Regions from separate parts of the Klebsiella sp. genome, predicted to be linked through region 2. Evidence: predicted binding sites of a transcription regulator. Region 2 holds the regulator's gene; each other region holds the start of a gene.
The links. Region 2 encodes CRP, which controls carbon source genes, mostly activating them, when cyclic AMP is high. Its sites were predicted from a motif close to ATGTGANNNNNNTCACAT; they were not measured.
Positions count from the first base shown of each region.

Region 1 (4,654 bases), on a different contig from region 2:
ACAGAACACAATGCCGGTTTTCAGCACGCGATCTTTAGCTTCGATGGTGCCGTGCGGTACCGCGATGGACTCACCCAGATAGGTCGAAGTCAGTTTTTCGCGGTCCAGCATCGCCTGGACATATTCCGGCTCAACGTAGCCGCCTTTCACCAATTGCTCACCGGCAAACAGAATCGCTTCTTCCTTAGTGGCCGCTTTACGACCGAGGAAGATATTCTCTGCACCGAGTTTGAACAGGTTAGTGTCAGCCGCATCAAAGCTGTCTTTCAGACTGTCGCGGACTTTCTCTTCGTTATCAGTATGGCGCTGCGCCGCAACCAGACGTTCGGTCAGACTGGAGTACAGGCCGCTGTCGAGGAAGTTGGTCAGCGAAATATGCTGCGCCTGCGGTACCTGACGCATCGCACGCTCGGTCAGGTCGCGGTGGGTGATGACCAGGTCAACATCCGGCGGCAGGTTGTTAATCGCACAGTTAGTGACGGAGATATTGCTCAGACCGGCATCCTGTACTTTCTTGCGCAGCACGCCTGCACCCATGGCGCTGGAACCCATACCGGCGTCGCAAGCCACGATGATTTTACGCACGTGGCTCAGGTCGTTAGCGACATCGCCAGCAGCCAGCGGAGTGGCTGCGCCTTTGGACTGCGCTTTCATATCCTGCATGCGACGGGTCGCTGCATCGATATCGTCTTCTTCTTTAACCTTGCTGGTTTTCAGCAGAACGGCTGAAACTACGAAGGAAACGGCCATCGCAGCCACAATCGCGGCGATGTTAGCGAAGTAGGCACCTTTCGGCGTCATCGCCAGCACGGCCAGGATAGAACCCGGAGAAGCCGGAGAAACCAGACCGCCGTTAAGGATAGTCAGGGTGAATACGCCGGTCATACCGCCGAGGATAACGGCCAGAATCAGACGCGGATTCATCAGCACGTAAGGGAAGTAAATCTCGTGAATACCGCCGAGGAAGTGGATGATTGCCGCACCGCCCGCAGACTGTTTAGCGCTACCGCGACCAAAGAACATGTATGCCAGCAGAACGCCCATACCCGGACCCGGGTTAGCTTCAATCAGGAAGAAGATCGATTTGCCAAGGTCATGCGACTGCTGAATACCCAGCGGCGAGAAGATACCGTGGTTGATGGCGTTGTTGAGGAACAGGATTTTCGCTGGTTCAACAAAGATGGACGCCAGCGGCAGCATGTCGTGGACAACCATGAAGTTAACACCTGCCGCCAGAATTTTGGACAGGACTTCAACTGCAGGACCAATGCCGAGGAACGCCAGGATGGCGAGGATCATCCCGATGATGCCGGCAGAGAAGTTGTTCACCAGCATTTCGAAGCCGGATTTGATTTTGCCATCAACCCAGACGTCAAAACGTTTAATCGCCCAGCCGCCTAGCGGACCGGCAATCATTGCACCGAGGAACATCGGCATATCCGCGCCGACGATCACGCCCATGGTGGTAATTGCGCCGACCACGCCGCCGCGCTCGCCGCCAATCAGCTTACCGCCGGTATAACCGATCAGCAGCGGCAGCAGATAGGTGATCATCGGACCAACCAGCTTCGCCAGCGTTTCGTTCGGTAACCATCCTGTCGGAATGAATAATGCGGTGATAATACCCCACGCGATAAACGCGCCGATATTTGGCATCACCATGTTGCTGAGGAAACGACCAAAGCTTTGCACTTTGATCTTGATATCGGATGACATAAAACACCCCTTCTTCTGTTTTTGCTATCGGCAGGCTGAAAGCCCGAGGCTCGTTGTTAATGTGGCGGCAGAGGTAGCCGGACCCTGTTTGATAGTGCGAAATCTGGCACTGAATCGTTAAGCTGTCCAGTCGATGGATTTTTGTGTGATACAGATCACATGAATATAGGTGACTGGTAGGTGTATGTAGTGATCGTTATCACAAAATGCATGTGTAAAAAAACAACAGCTGGGCATTTTAGAGGCAATTAAGGGGTTTTATGTGATGTAACTCACATATTATCTTTGAGTGTTTGTTATTTATTTGTGATGTTAATCACAAAATATTTTGATCTGGATTTCTCCTGGTGTGATCTCCGGCAGGTTATGCCGTATTCAGTGCGAGAGCGTGTAACTGAGTAACTCGATCCGCTAAAGAACATTTTAGCCGTCAATGGCGAAAATCAAATCGGTGAATTATGCTCAATCTGTCGGCCGTTTTTTTATCTGCCACAAAACAAATCCTATTAATAATTAGCGTAAATCCGAGGAAAATATGTTTCTCAATTATTTTGCGCTCGGCGTTCTGATTTTCGTTTTTCTGGTGATTTTTTATGGAATCATCATTCTCCATGACATCCCTTATTTGATTGCGAAGAAACGCAACCACCCGCACTCGGATGCGATTCATGTTGCGGGCTGGGTGAGTCTGTTTACTTTACACGTCATTTGGCCATTCTTATGGATCTGGGCCACGCTTTATCAACCGGAGCGCGGTTGGGGGATGCAGCACCGGCGGGGTGGAGTGCCGCCAGAAGCGACAGAAGATGAGGATGAAATTAGCGAACTTCGCCAGCGGGTCAGCGCGCTCGAACAGCGAATAACCGATCTTCAGCCGCCAGCCCAACCCCCTTCGGTGGAGAAATAACTCATGGACCTGCTGATTATTTTAACCTACGTGGCGATTGCCTGGTCGATATTTAAAATATTCAAGATCCCGGTAAATAAATGGACGGTTCCCACCGCGGCGCTGGGCGGGGTATTTATTGTTAGCGCGCTTATTTTATTAATGAACTACAACCATCCTTACACCTTTACCGCGCAAAAAGCGGTTATTTCTATTCCGATTACTCCGCAGGTTACCGGGGTGGTCAGCAGCGTAACGGATAAAGCAAATCAACGGGTCAAAAAGGGTGAAGTTCTGTTTACCATCGATCCGGTACGCTATCAGGCGCGGGTCGACAGGCTCCAGGCTGACCTTGTCACCGCACTTCACGGCATCAACACGCTGAAAGCCCAGCTTTCTGAGGCCCAGGCAAACACCACGCGCGTCTCGGCGGAGCGCGATCGGCTCTATAAAGACTATCAGCGTTATCTGAAGGGCAGCCAGGCGCGGGTAAACCCGTTTTCGGAAAGTGATATCGATAATGCCCGGCAAAACTATCTGGCTCAGGATGCGATGGTGAAGGCGTCGGTTGCGGAGCAGGCGCAAATCCAGAGCCAGCTCGACAGCATGGTCAACGGCGAGCAATCGCAGGTAGTGAGCCTGCGCGCGCAGTTGGCGGAGGCGAAATATAACCTCGACCAGACCACCGTGCGTGCGCCCAGCGACGGCTATATCACCCAGGTTTTGATTCGCCCCGGCACCTACGCCGCCTCGCTGCCGCTGCGTCCGGTGATGGTGTTTATCCCACAGCAAAAACGGCTGATTGTGGCGCAGTTCCGGCAAAATTCGTTGCTCAGACTTGAGGCGGGCGACGATGCCGAAGCGGTGTTCAACGCGCTGCCTGGCCAGGTCTTTCACGGCAAGCTGGTGAGTATTCTGCCGGTGGTGCCGGGGGGAACGTATCAGGCACAGGGCACGCTGCAAGCGTTGACGGTCACACCGGGTACCGATGGTGTGCTGGCAACCATCGAACTCGATCCCAATGCCGCCGTGGACGCGCTACCTGACGGGATTTACGCCCAGGTGGCGGTTTATTCCGACCACTTCACCCACGTTTCGGTGATGCGCAAAGTGCTACTGCGCATGACCAGCTGGATGCATTATCTTTATCTGGATCACTAAACCCGCCATTTTCCCGCCCGGTTAGCGCTATGTCGTATTGATGGCCGGGCTTTATGCTTCATATGATTCCCTTCCGTCGCAGACGAAAATTTTTGGTGATGCCTGTCACTATTTCAGCGTCCTGCGTTGACAAATTGCGCAAATGATCGGAACAATAGTTTCATTAAATCACTATAAACATGAAACTAAAACTTCATTTGCCAATATCAGGGATTCGTATGAGCAGATTATTTGCTGGAGCACAGAATCTGGGTAAGTCGTTTATGCTGCCAATAGCCATTCTCCCCGCAGCGGGGTTGTTACTGGGCTTTGGCGGCGTGTTCACAAACCCGGTGACCTTATCAACCTATCCGTTTCTTAATGGTGAGGTCGTTCAGGCGATTTTTACCGTCATGCGGCTATGCGGCAGCGTGGTGTTCGACAACCTGGCGCTGCTTTTTTCCGTCGGCATTGCCGTCGGGCTGGCGCGTAGCGACAAAGGTACCGCCGGGCTGGCGGCGGTGCTCAGTTTTCTGGTGATGAACAAGGCGATTAACGCGCTGCTGCTGCTGAACGGCACGTTGGCCAGCGAGAACCTGGCCGCCGCCGGGCAGGCAAGCGTGCTGGGGATCACCACGCTGCAAACCGGCGTGCTGGGCGGGGTGATGTGCGGCCTGCTGACCTCCTGGGTACATAGTCGCTACGGTAAAACGCAGCTGCCTGACATGCTGGCGTTTTTTAGCGGTTCGCGCTTTGTGCCGATCATGACTTCTTTCTTCGCCATCTTTCTTGGCGTTGCGCTGTTCTGGGTGTGGCCGCACGTGCAGGCCGGGATTTCGCATCTGGGGATCCTCGTTGAGAAGACCGGGTACGTCGGCACGTTAATTTACGGCATGATCCTCAAGTGCCTCA
Region 1 covers NZ_JAPUEW010000040.1:3,131-7,784, forward strand. Annotated here, with positions in the region: gene QVF11_RS10735 (PTS mannitol transporter subunit IICBA) at 1-1,716, opposite strand, end outside; gene QVF11_RS10740 (DUF3302 domain-containing protein) at 2,252-2,623, shown strand; gene QVF11_RS10745 (HlyD family secretion protein) at 2,627-3,763, shown strand; gene QVF11_RS10750 (PTS transporter subunit EIIC) at 3,982-4,654, shown strand, end outside.
Region 1: QVF11_RS10735 (PTS mannitol transporter subunit IICBA) is a predicted target of CRP. The motif match lies at 1,860-1,877, and genes of this name have one in related genera.

Region 2 (4,654 bases):
GCAAAATCTTCGCCCAGCTAAATCTCCACGCCGCCGAAGTGGAAGGCGATAGCTTTCACCGCTACACCCGCCCGGAAATGGACATGGCGATCCGCAAAGCGCGAGATCAGGGCAAACACATCAGCTACTTCGGTCCCGAGGCTAACGATTTCGGCCTGCTGGAGCAGACTTTCAGAGAATACGGGCTGAACGGTACAGGTCAGTCACGCAAGTATTTACACACCTATGATGAAGCCGTGCCGTGGAATCAGGTTCCTGGCACCTTCACTCCCTGGCAGTCTCTGCCCGAACCCACTGACGTGCTGTTTTATGAAGGCCTGCACGGCGGAGTTGTCACGCCCCAGCACAACGTCGCTGACCATGTTGACCTGCTGGTCGGGGTTGTGCCGATCGTTAACCTGGAGTGGATCCAGAAGCTTATCCGCGATACCAGCGAACGCGGCCACTCTCGTGAAGCGGTGATGGATTCCGTCGTTCGCTCGATGGAAGATTACATCAACTTCATCACCCCGCAGTTTTCACGCACTCACCTCAACTTCCAGCGCGTACCTACGGTGGATACGTCCAATCCATTTGCAGCCAAAGCAATCCCATCGCTGGATGAAAGCTTTGTCGTTATCCATTTTCGCAACTTACAGAATATCGATTTCCCCTGGCTACTGGCGATGCTTCAGGGCTCGTTTATCTCGCATATGAACACGCTAGTGGTACCGGGAGGGAAAATGGGGCTGGCCATGGAGCTTATCATGGCACCATTGGTCGAGCGGCTAATGGAAGGCAGGAAAATCAACTAACAAAAAACCCCGGTAGCGCAGCGCATGCCGGGGCGACGAGTTCGCGCAGTTCGGCTTATCCCTCGATCACTTCATAAGAGTGAGTTATGTTTACTGCTTTCTCCAGCATCAGCGCCACCGAGCAATATTTTTCCGCCGATAGGTCAACTGCGCGAGAAACGGCAGCATCTTTCAGCTCCTTACCAGTCACGATAAAATGCAGATTAATATGGGTAAACAGACGCGGTGCTTCCTCGCGACGCTCAGAAGTCAGCTTAACTTCGCAGTTAGTGACGTTATGGCGCCCCTTCTGCAGGATAGAAACCACGTCAATTGCACTGCATCCGCCCGCCGCCATCAGTACCATTTCCATCGGGCTTGGCGCTTTATCCCCGGAATTACCGTCCATCAGAATCTGGTGACCAGAAGCCGACTCACCAATGAAGGTTAACCCTTCAACCCATTTCACTCGCGCTTGCATAAATTTAACTCCAGGGCTGTAATTTTCCTGACAGATTACGCGCACATAACAATTCTCGCAACGGAAGGCGACCTAGGTCATGCTGAAGCGAGACACCAGGAGACACGCGGCGAAAGCTATGCTAAAACAATCGGGATGCTACAGTAATACATTGATGTACTGCATGTATGCAGAGGAGTTCACATTACAGGCTGCAGAAAATTTTCAGCCAGATTCCCAGGTATAGGGATTTAATACGATTGCATGCCCGGATGCCGTGTAGTGTCGGCGCCCGGAGATAGCTTATAACAGAGGATAACCGCGCATGGTGCTTGGCAAACCGCAAACAGACCCTACCCTTGAATGGTTCTTGTCTCATTGCCACATTCATAAGTACCCCTCAAAAAGCACGCTGATCCACCAGGGTGAGAAAGCAGAAACGTTGTACTACATCGTTAAAGGCTCCGTGGCTGTACTCATCAAGGATGAAGAAGGTAAAGAGATGATCCTCTCTTACCTCAACCAGGGCGATTTCATCGGTGAATTAGGCCTGTTTGAAGAAGGTCAGGAACGTAGTGCATGGGTACGTGCGAAAACCGCATGTGAAGTGGCCGAAATCTCCTACAAAAAATTCCGTCAGCTAATCCAGGTTAACCCGGACATCCTGATGCGTCTCTCTTCGCAAATGGCACGTCGCCTGCAGGTTACGTCAGAGAAAGTCGGTAACCTCGCCTTCCTTGACGTTACCGGCCGTATCGCTCAGACGCTGCTGAACCTGGCAAAACAGCCTGATGCGATGACCCACCCGGACGGCATGCAAATTAAAATTACCCGTCAGGAAATCGGTCAGATCGTTGGATGCTCCCGCGAAACCGTTGGCCGTATCCTGAAAATGCTGGAAGATCAAAACCTGATCTCCGCGCACGGCAAAACTATCGTCGTCTACGGTACCCGTTAAGTCGGCAAAACGGCGTATTGCATGGCAATACGCCGTTTTTGTTTCCCCCTCATGTGGCGCAGGCTGATTTACCACCCGGAAGTCAACTACGCACTGCGGCAAACGCTGGTGTTGTGTCTGCCGGTCGCAGTTGGACTTATTCTCGGACATTTACAGCAGGGCTTACTTTTTTCCCTGGTACCAGCCTGTTGCAACATTGCCGGTCTGGACACACCACATAAGCGCTTCTTTAAACGCCTGATTATTGGCGGCTGCCTGTTTGCTGGCTGTAGCCTGATTGTCCAGCTCCTGCTGCAACGCGAGATCCCTCTACCGCTTATTCTCACTGGCCTGGCGCTCATCCTCGGCGTTACTGCCGAAATCAGTTCACTGCACGCAAGACTCCTCCCCGCCTCGCTTATCGCAGCGATTTTTACACTAAGTCTCGCGGGCAACATGCCAATCTGGGAACCACTGCTAATCTACGCGCTCGGCACATTATGGTATGGCGTCTTTAACTGGTTCTGGTTTTGGCTATGGCGCGAACAACCGCTGCGCGAGTCGCTGAGCCTGCTCTACCGCGAACTGGCTAACTATTGCGAGGCCAAATACAGCCTGCTGACCCAGCATACGGACCCGGCCACCTCGCTGCCGCCGCTACTTAACCGCCAGCAGAAAGTGGTTGATCTGATTACCCAGTGTTACCAGCAGATGCATATGCTGGCGGCCAATCAACGCAACGACCACAAACGTCTGTTGCGCGCTTTTCAGGTGGGGTTGGATTTACAGGAGCATATCTCCGTTAGCCTGCATCAGCCGGAAGAAGTGCAGAAACTGGTGGAACGCAGTCACGCAGAAGCAGTGATTCGCTGGAATGCGCAAACCGTTGCCGCCCGCCTGCGTGAGTTGGCGGACGATCTTCTCTACCATCGTTACCCACAGCGCTTTCAGATGGATAAACAGATCGGCGCGCTGGAAAAAATTGCCTGGCAACATCCGGATAACCCGGTCGGCCAGTTCTGCGCCTGGCACTTCAGCCGTATAGCCCGGGTTCTGCGTACCCAGCGTCCTCTGTACACGCGTAACTTGATGGCGGATAAAACCCGACGTTTACCCCTGCTGCCAGCGCTGAGAAGCTACCTGTCGTTTAAATCTCCGGCGTTACGCAACGCCGCGCGCATCAGCGTAATGCTGAGCGCCGCCAGCCTGATGGGCAGCGCATTGCATCTGCCGAAACCCTACTGGATCCTGATGACGGTGCTTTTCGTGACGCAAAACGGCTACGGCGCGACGCGAGTGCGCATTGTTCACCGGGCGGCTGGAACGATTGCCGGACTGGTTATCGCCGGGCTGACGCTACACTTCCACGTGCCTGAAGGCTATACGCTGACCGCCATGCTCTTCATCACGCTGCTAAGCTACCTGATTATTCGTAAGAACTACGGCTGGGCAATGGTTGGTTTTACCGTCACGGCGGTTTATACCCTTCAATTACTCACGCTAAACGGTGAGCAGTTTATCATCGCCAGATTAATCGACACGCTTATTGGCTGTCTGATCGCTTTTGGTGGGATGGTTTGGCTATGGCCGCAGTGGCAAAGCGGTCTGCTACGCAAAAATGCCCACGACGCGCTGGAAGCCGATCAGGAAGCGATCCGGCTCATTCTTAGCGACGACCATCAGGCTCCGGCGCTGGCCTATCAGCGAATGCGCGTTAATCAGGCGCACAATGCGCTGTTTAACTCACTCAATCAGGCGATGCAGGAACCGGGCTTTAATTCGCACTATCTGGAGGATATGAAGCTGTGGGTAACCCATAGCCAGTTCATTGTTGAACACATCAATGCGATGACCACCCTGGCGCGCGAGCACAATATGCTGACGCCGGATCTGGCTCAGCGTTATCTGGAGTCCTGTGAGATTGCGCTACAGCGCTGTCAGCAACGGCTGGATTCAGATGGTCCGGGGAGCGCTGGGGATGTGAATATTATGGAGGCCCAGGATGCGGAAGTCCCTCGCGGCCCGCTCAGCACCATGGAACAGCATCTGCAGCGCATTCTGGGTCACCTGAACACCATGCACACCATTTCGTCGGTGGCATGGCGTCAGCGTCCGCATCATGGCATCTGGCTACGCACCACTAAGCGCTAAGCACACGCTCAACGGCCTGGGCAAAGCGCGCCATTCCTTCGGCAATATCGCTATCGTCAATCACCAGCGACGGCACAAAGCGCATGACGTCAGGCCCGGCGTTGAGCACCATCACGCCAGCGTCTGCGGCAGCATAAAGGAAGTCGCGCGCCCGGCCCTGATGCTGCGGCTTAAGCTCAGCACCGATTAGCAACCCCATTCCGCGGATATCGCTAAACAAATCGAACTGCGCGTCAATCTGCTGGAGATGTTTAACAAACAGCTCACGCTTCGCACTCACACCATCCAATACTTCTGGCGTGTTAATCAGATCAAACGCCGCCCCGCCCACCG
Region 2 covers NZ_JAPUEW010000079.1:17,903-22,556, forward strand. Annotated here, with positions in the region: gene QVF11_RS23380 (phosphoribulokinase) at 1-794, shown strand, start outside; gene QVF11_RS23385 (OsmC family protein) at 850-1,254, opposite strand; gene crp (cAMP-activated global transcriptional regulator CRP) at 1,559-2,191, shown strand; gene QVF11_RS23395 (YccS/YhfK family putative transporter) at 2,243-4,321, shown strand; gene argD (bifunctional acetylornithine/succinyldiaminopimelate transaminase) at 4,311-4,654, opposite strand, start outside.

Region 3 (4,654 bases), on a different contig from region 2:
GCACCCGCTGTTGATCAAGGCCTTAAGCTCTATTCCGGCGCTGAATGCGGGCGATTCGGTGTGGTGGCACTGTGATGTGATTCACTCGGTCGCACCGGTAGAGAATCAGCAAGGTTGGGGCAACGTGATGTATATCCCCGCGGCGCCGATGTGCGAGAAAAACCTCGCCTATGCGCATAAGGTCAAAGTGGCGCTGGAGAAAGGCGCTTCGCCGGGTGATTTCCCGCGTGAAGATTATGAAGTCGACTGGAAAGACCGCTTTACCCTGGATGATTTAAATATCCACGGCAAGCGGGCTTTGGGAATGGCATAACGAGGTAGCATTTCAACCGAACTCTCCCCCCGGTGGCGCTGCGCTTACCGGGGCTACGGGTTCACCGCTGTGCGCGAGTCGGTAGCCCGGATCAGGCGCATTAGCGCCGCAATCCGGGAAAGACAACGGGAAAATTATTCGACGCCTTTGCTGCGCAGGTAATCTTCGTAGTTACCGGTGAAGTCCACCACGCGCTCAGGCGTAATCTCAATGACGCGGGTTGCCAGCGAACTGACGAATTCGCGGTCGTGGGAAACGAAGATCAGAGTGCCCTGATACATCTCCAGCGCCATGTTTAGCGATTCAATCGATTCCATATCCAGGTGGTTGGTCGGTTCGTCCATCACCAGGATGTTGGGTTTTTCCATCATCAGCTTGCCGAACAGCATGCGGCCTTTTTCACCACCAGAAAGGACTTTGGCGGGCTTCTTGATGTCGTCCTGGCTGAACAGCAGACGACCCAGAATGCTGCGCACCGCCTGCTCGTCGTCGCCCTCTTGCTTCCACTGGCTCATCCAGTCGAAGACGGTCAGGTCGTTTTCGAATTCGTATTCGTGATCCTGGGCGTAGTAGCCAATCTGCGCGTTTTCAGACCACTTCACGGTACCGTTATCCGGGGCCAGCTCACCCACCAGGGTTTTCAGCATCGTGGATTTACCCACGCCGTTGGCACCCAGAATGGCAATCTTCTCGCCCACTTCCAGCAGCAGGTTGAATTTTTTAAACAGCGGGCCGTTTTCAAAGCCTTTTTCCAGGGCTTCCACTTCCAGCGCGTTACGGAACAGTTTTTTGTCCTGCTCAAAGCGGATGAATGGGTTCTGACGGCTGGAGGCTTTCACTTCGTCGAGCTTGATTTTGTCAATCTGACGGGCGCGAGAAGTCGCCTGACGTGATTTAGAAGCGTTGGCGCTAAAGCGGCTGACGAAGGATTGCAGGTCAGCAATCTGGGCTTTCTTCTTGGCGTTGTCCGCCAGCAGACGTTCACGCGCCTGGGTCGCTGCGGTCATGTACTCGTCGTAGTTGCCCGGATAAACGCGCAGCTCGCCGTAGTCCAGATCCGCCATGTGAGTACAGACCATGTTCAGGAAGTGACGGTCGTGCGAGATGATAATCATGGTGCTGTCGCGTTCGTTAAGCGTCTGCTCCAGCCAGCGAATGGTATCGATGTCCAGGTTGTTCGTCGGTTCGTCGAGCAGCAGGATGTCCGGATTAGAGAACAGCGCCTGAGCCAGCAGCACACGCAGTTTCCAGCCGGGAGCCACTTCGCTCATCGGACCGTAATGCTGTTCCACCGGAATGCCGACGCCCAGCAGCAGCTCACCGGCGCGCGCTTCGGCAGAATAGCCGTCCATCTCGCCATACAGCACTTCGAGGTCAGCCACTTTGTAGCCGTCCTCTTCGCTCATCTCCGCCAGAGCGTAGATACGATCGCGCTCCTGCTTCACTTCCCACAGCTCACCGTGGCCCATGATAACCGTATCCAGCACGCTAAACTCTTCAAACGCGAACTGATCCTGACGCAGTTTACCGATACGTTCGTTTGGATCGATGGAGACGTTGCCAAGCGTCGGTTCCAGATCGCCGCCGAGGATCTTCATAAAGGTCGATTTACCGCTACCGTTGGCGCCAATCAGGCCGTAACGGTTGCCGCCGCCAAATTTGACGGAAATGTTTTCGAACAGCGGCTTACTGCCGAACTGCATGGTGACGTTGCTGGATACTAGCACGGGGTTATCCTGAAAATAGAGAATGAGAAGTGTGATGAACCAGACATTATGCCAGCAAATGCTTCACTTTTCACGGGTCGTAATAAAATCGTAGCGGGCGCTTGTGTTAGGGTCATTGTCATATTGCGCGGTTACACTGCTTGATGCGTAATTTTTCTCCATAAATTCGGAAGGAACCTATGACCACTCTCTCCCGCCATCCAGCTTTCTTATCGCTACAGGGCGGCATCAACTTTCGTGACCTGGGCGGTCAGCGCACCGCCGACGGTCGCCATGTGCGTTCAGGTAAACTGCTGCGCTCCGGTTCGCTGCATATGATGACCCACGATGACTTAAGTCAGCTGGATACTATTCCTCTTAGGCGGGTAATTGACTATCGCGACCCGGCTGAAGTGAATCGCAGCCCCGATAAGCTGAACGAACTGGCGCACTATCTCAACGCTCCCGCCAACCCGCACGTTCGCGACGTCAATGCGAAAGTGACAGAGCTGAATGCCTCGACGCTGAATGCCCTGAACGGCGAGCAGTTTATGATCGAACTTTATCGCCAGCTGCCGTTTAATAACGCCGCCTATCGCCAGCTCACCGGATGGCTGATGGAGCCTTTCGATGGCGCGCTGTTGCAGCACTGCGCGGTGGGTAAAGACCGTACCGGCGTCGGCTGCGCCCTGACGCTGCTGGCCCTCGGCTGTGATACCCATACGGTGATGGAAGAGTACCTGCTCACCCACGGCATGCTGACTCAGGTTGAAAATTTTATGCTCAACTCGCTCGGCGATGAACTGACCGCTCGCGGGCGGCAAAATCTGGCCGAAATGATGACGGTGCAGGAGTCATATCTCGCCGCCGCGCTCGGCGCAATTAATGAGCGATATGCCAGCGTTGATAGTTGGCTGGAAAAGGAGTATCAGCTCACGCCGCAGGCGCGAGAAGCGCTTCAATCAAGACTTCTGGAGGGGTAGTCCCCTCCGGCCTGGATGCCACAAATTGCGACAACAGCCAACGCCCGCAGGCTACACTCAAAACAGCACGGGGAAAAAAATGTGATTTCGTACACATCTCATTTACCTGTTTGCCGGAATGCACATATAATGCGCTCCCATCGACTCCCTGTTTAATCTGACAAAGGCCTGTGTGGCATTGTTTTCGCCAACGACATAAAGAATATGAAATTATCGACTCTCTTCGCGGCAGCCTTCGCCATCGTGGGCTTTTGCAACACAGCTTCTGCTGTAACCTATCCACTGCCTACCGATGGCAGCCGTCTGATTGGCCAAAACCAGGTCATCACCATCCCGGAAGGCAACAAGCAGCCGCTGGAATACTTTGCCGCCGAATATCAGATGGGCTTATCCAACATGTTGGAAGCCAACCCTGGCGTGGACACTTTCCTGCCAAAGGGCGGTACCGTACTGAATATCCCGCAGCAGCTGATTCTGCCGGACACCGTGCATGAAGGTATCGTTATCAACAGCGCGGAAATGCGCCTGTACTACTATCCGAAAGGCACCAACACGGTGATCGTGCTGCCTATCGGTATCGGTCAGTTGGGTAAAGATACGCCGATCAACTGGGTGACTAAAGTTGAGCGTAAAAAAGCCGGCCCGACCTGGACCCCAACCGCCAAAATGCACGCTGAATATATTGCCGCAGGTGAACCTCTGCCAGCCGTTGTCCCGGCAGGTCCGGATAACCCGATGGGCCTGTACGCATTGTATATCGGCCGTCTGTACGCTATCCACGGTACTAACGCCAACTTCGGTATCGGTCTGCGCGTGAGCCACGGCTGCGTGCGTCTGCGTAACGAAGATATCAAATTCCTGTTTGACAACGTGCCGGTCGGCACCCGCGTTGAGTTTATCGATGAGCCGGTAAAAGCCACTACCGAGCCTGACGGCAGCCGCTTCATTGAAGTACACAACCCGCTGTCCACCACAGAAGCGCAGTTCCAGGACGGTGAAATCGTGCCGATTAACCTGACCAAGTCAGTGCAGGCTATCACTGGCCAGACGGATGTTGATCAGAGCGTGGTTGATCAGGCCATTCAGAACCGTTCCGGTATGCCGGTGCGTCTGAACTAAGCTGGTAAGAAAAAACAGAACGGCGGGCCTGGTGCCCGCCATTTTTTTATCCGTTATTCACCAGGATGATCCCGCCATGATCGTAGCGGTAGTGGCAATGGGCATACTCCAGCGGCGTCCCGTCCTCCAGATAGATAACCTGCTCAACCTCCAAGACCGGATCGCTCACCTCGCAGTTGAGATGCTCCTTATCCAGGTCTTGCGGTTTTATCGCCCGCACTACGCGATACGACCCCATCATTTTTAGCCCCAACGTCTCCTGCACGTAGCGGAACACCGAGCTTTCCAGATGACTTTTATTCAGGCCGGGCACCAGCGCAACGGGCATCACGGTCAAATCCAGCGATACAGGTTCGTCGTTGAGCAGGCGCAGACGAACGAAATCATAGACCGGGGCGTCGGCGTCGATCAGCAGCGACGTTTGCTCTTTCTCGCTGGGAAAACGCAGCTCAAAGCGAATCACCCGGCTGGTCACTTCTCCTAAATGTTCCCAGGTTTTCGTCGCACCAAAATAGTCGCTGCCGGGTAGCTCC
Region 3 covers NZ_JAPUEW010000016.1:32,896-37,549, forward strand. Annotated here, with positions in the region: gene QVF11_RS06375 (DUF1479 domain-containing protein) at 1-313, shown strand, start outside; gene QVF11_RS06380 (ABC-F family ATPase) at 448-2,040, opposite strand; gene QVF11_RS06385 (tyrosine-protein phosphatase) at 2,220-3,002, shown strand; gene ldtB (L,D-transpeptidase) at 3,207-4,121, shown strand; gene QVF11_RS06395 (GntR family transcriptional regulator) at 4,168-4,654, opposite strand, start outside.
Region 3: ldtB (L,D-transpeptidase) is a predicted target of CRP. The motif match lies at 3,082-3,099, and genes of this name have one in related genera.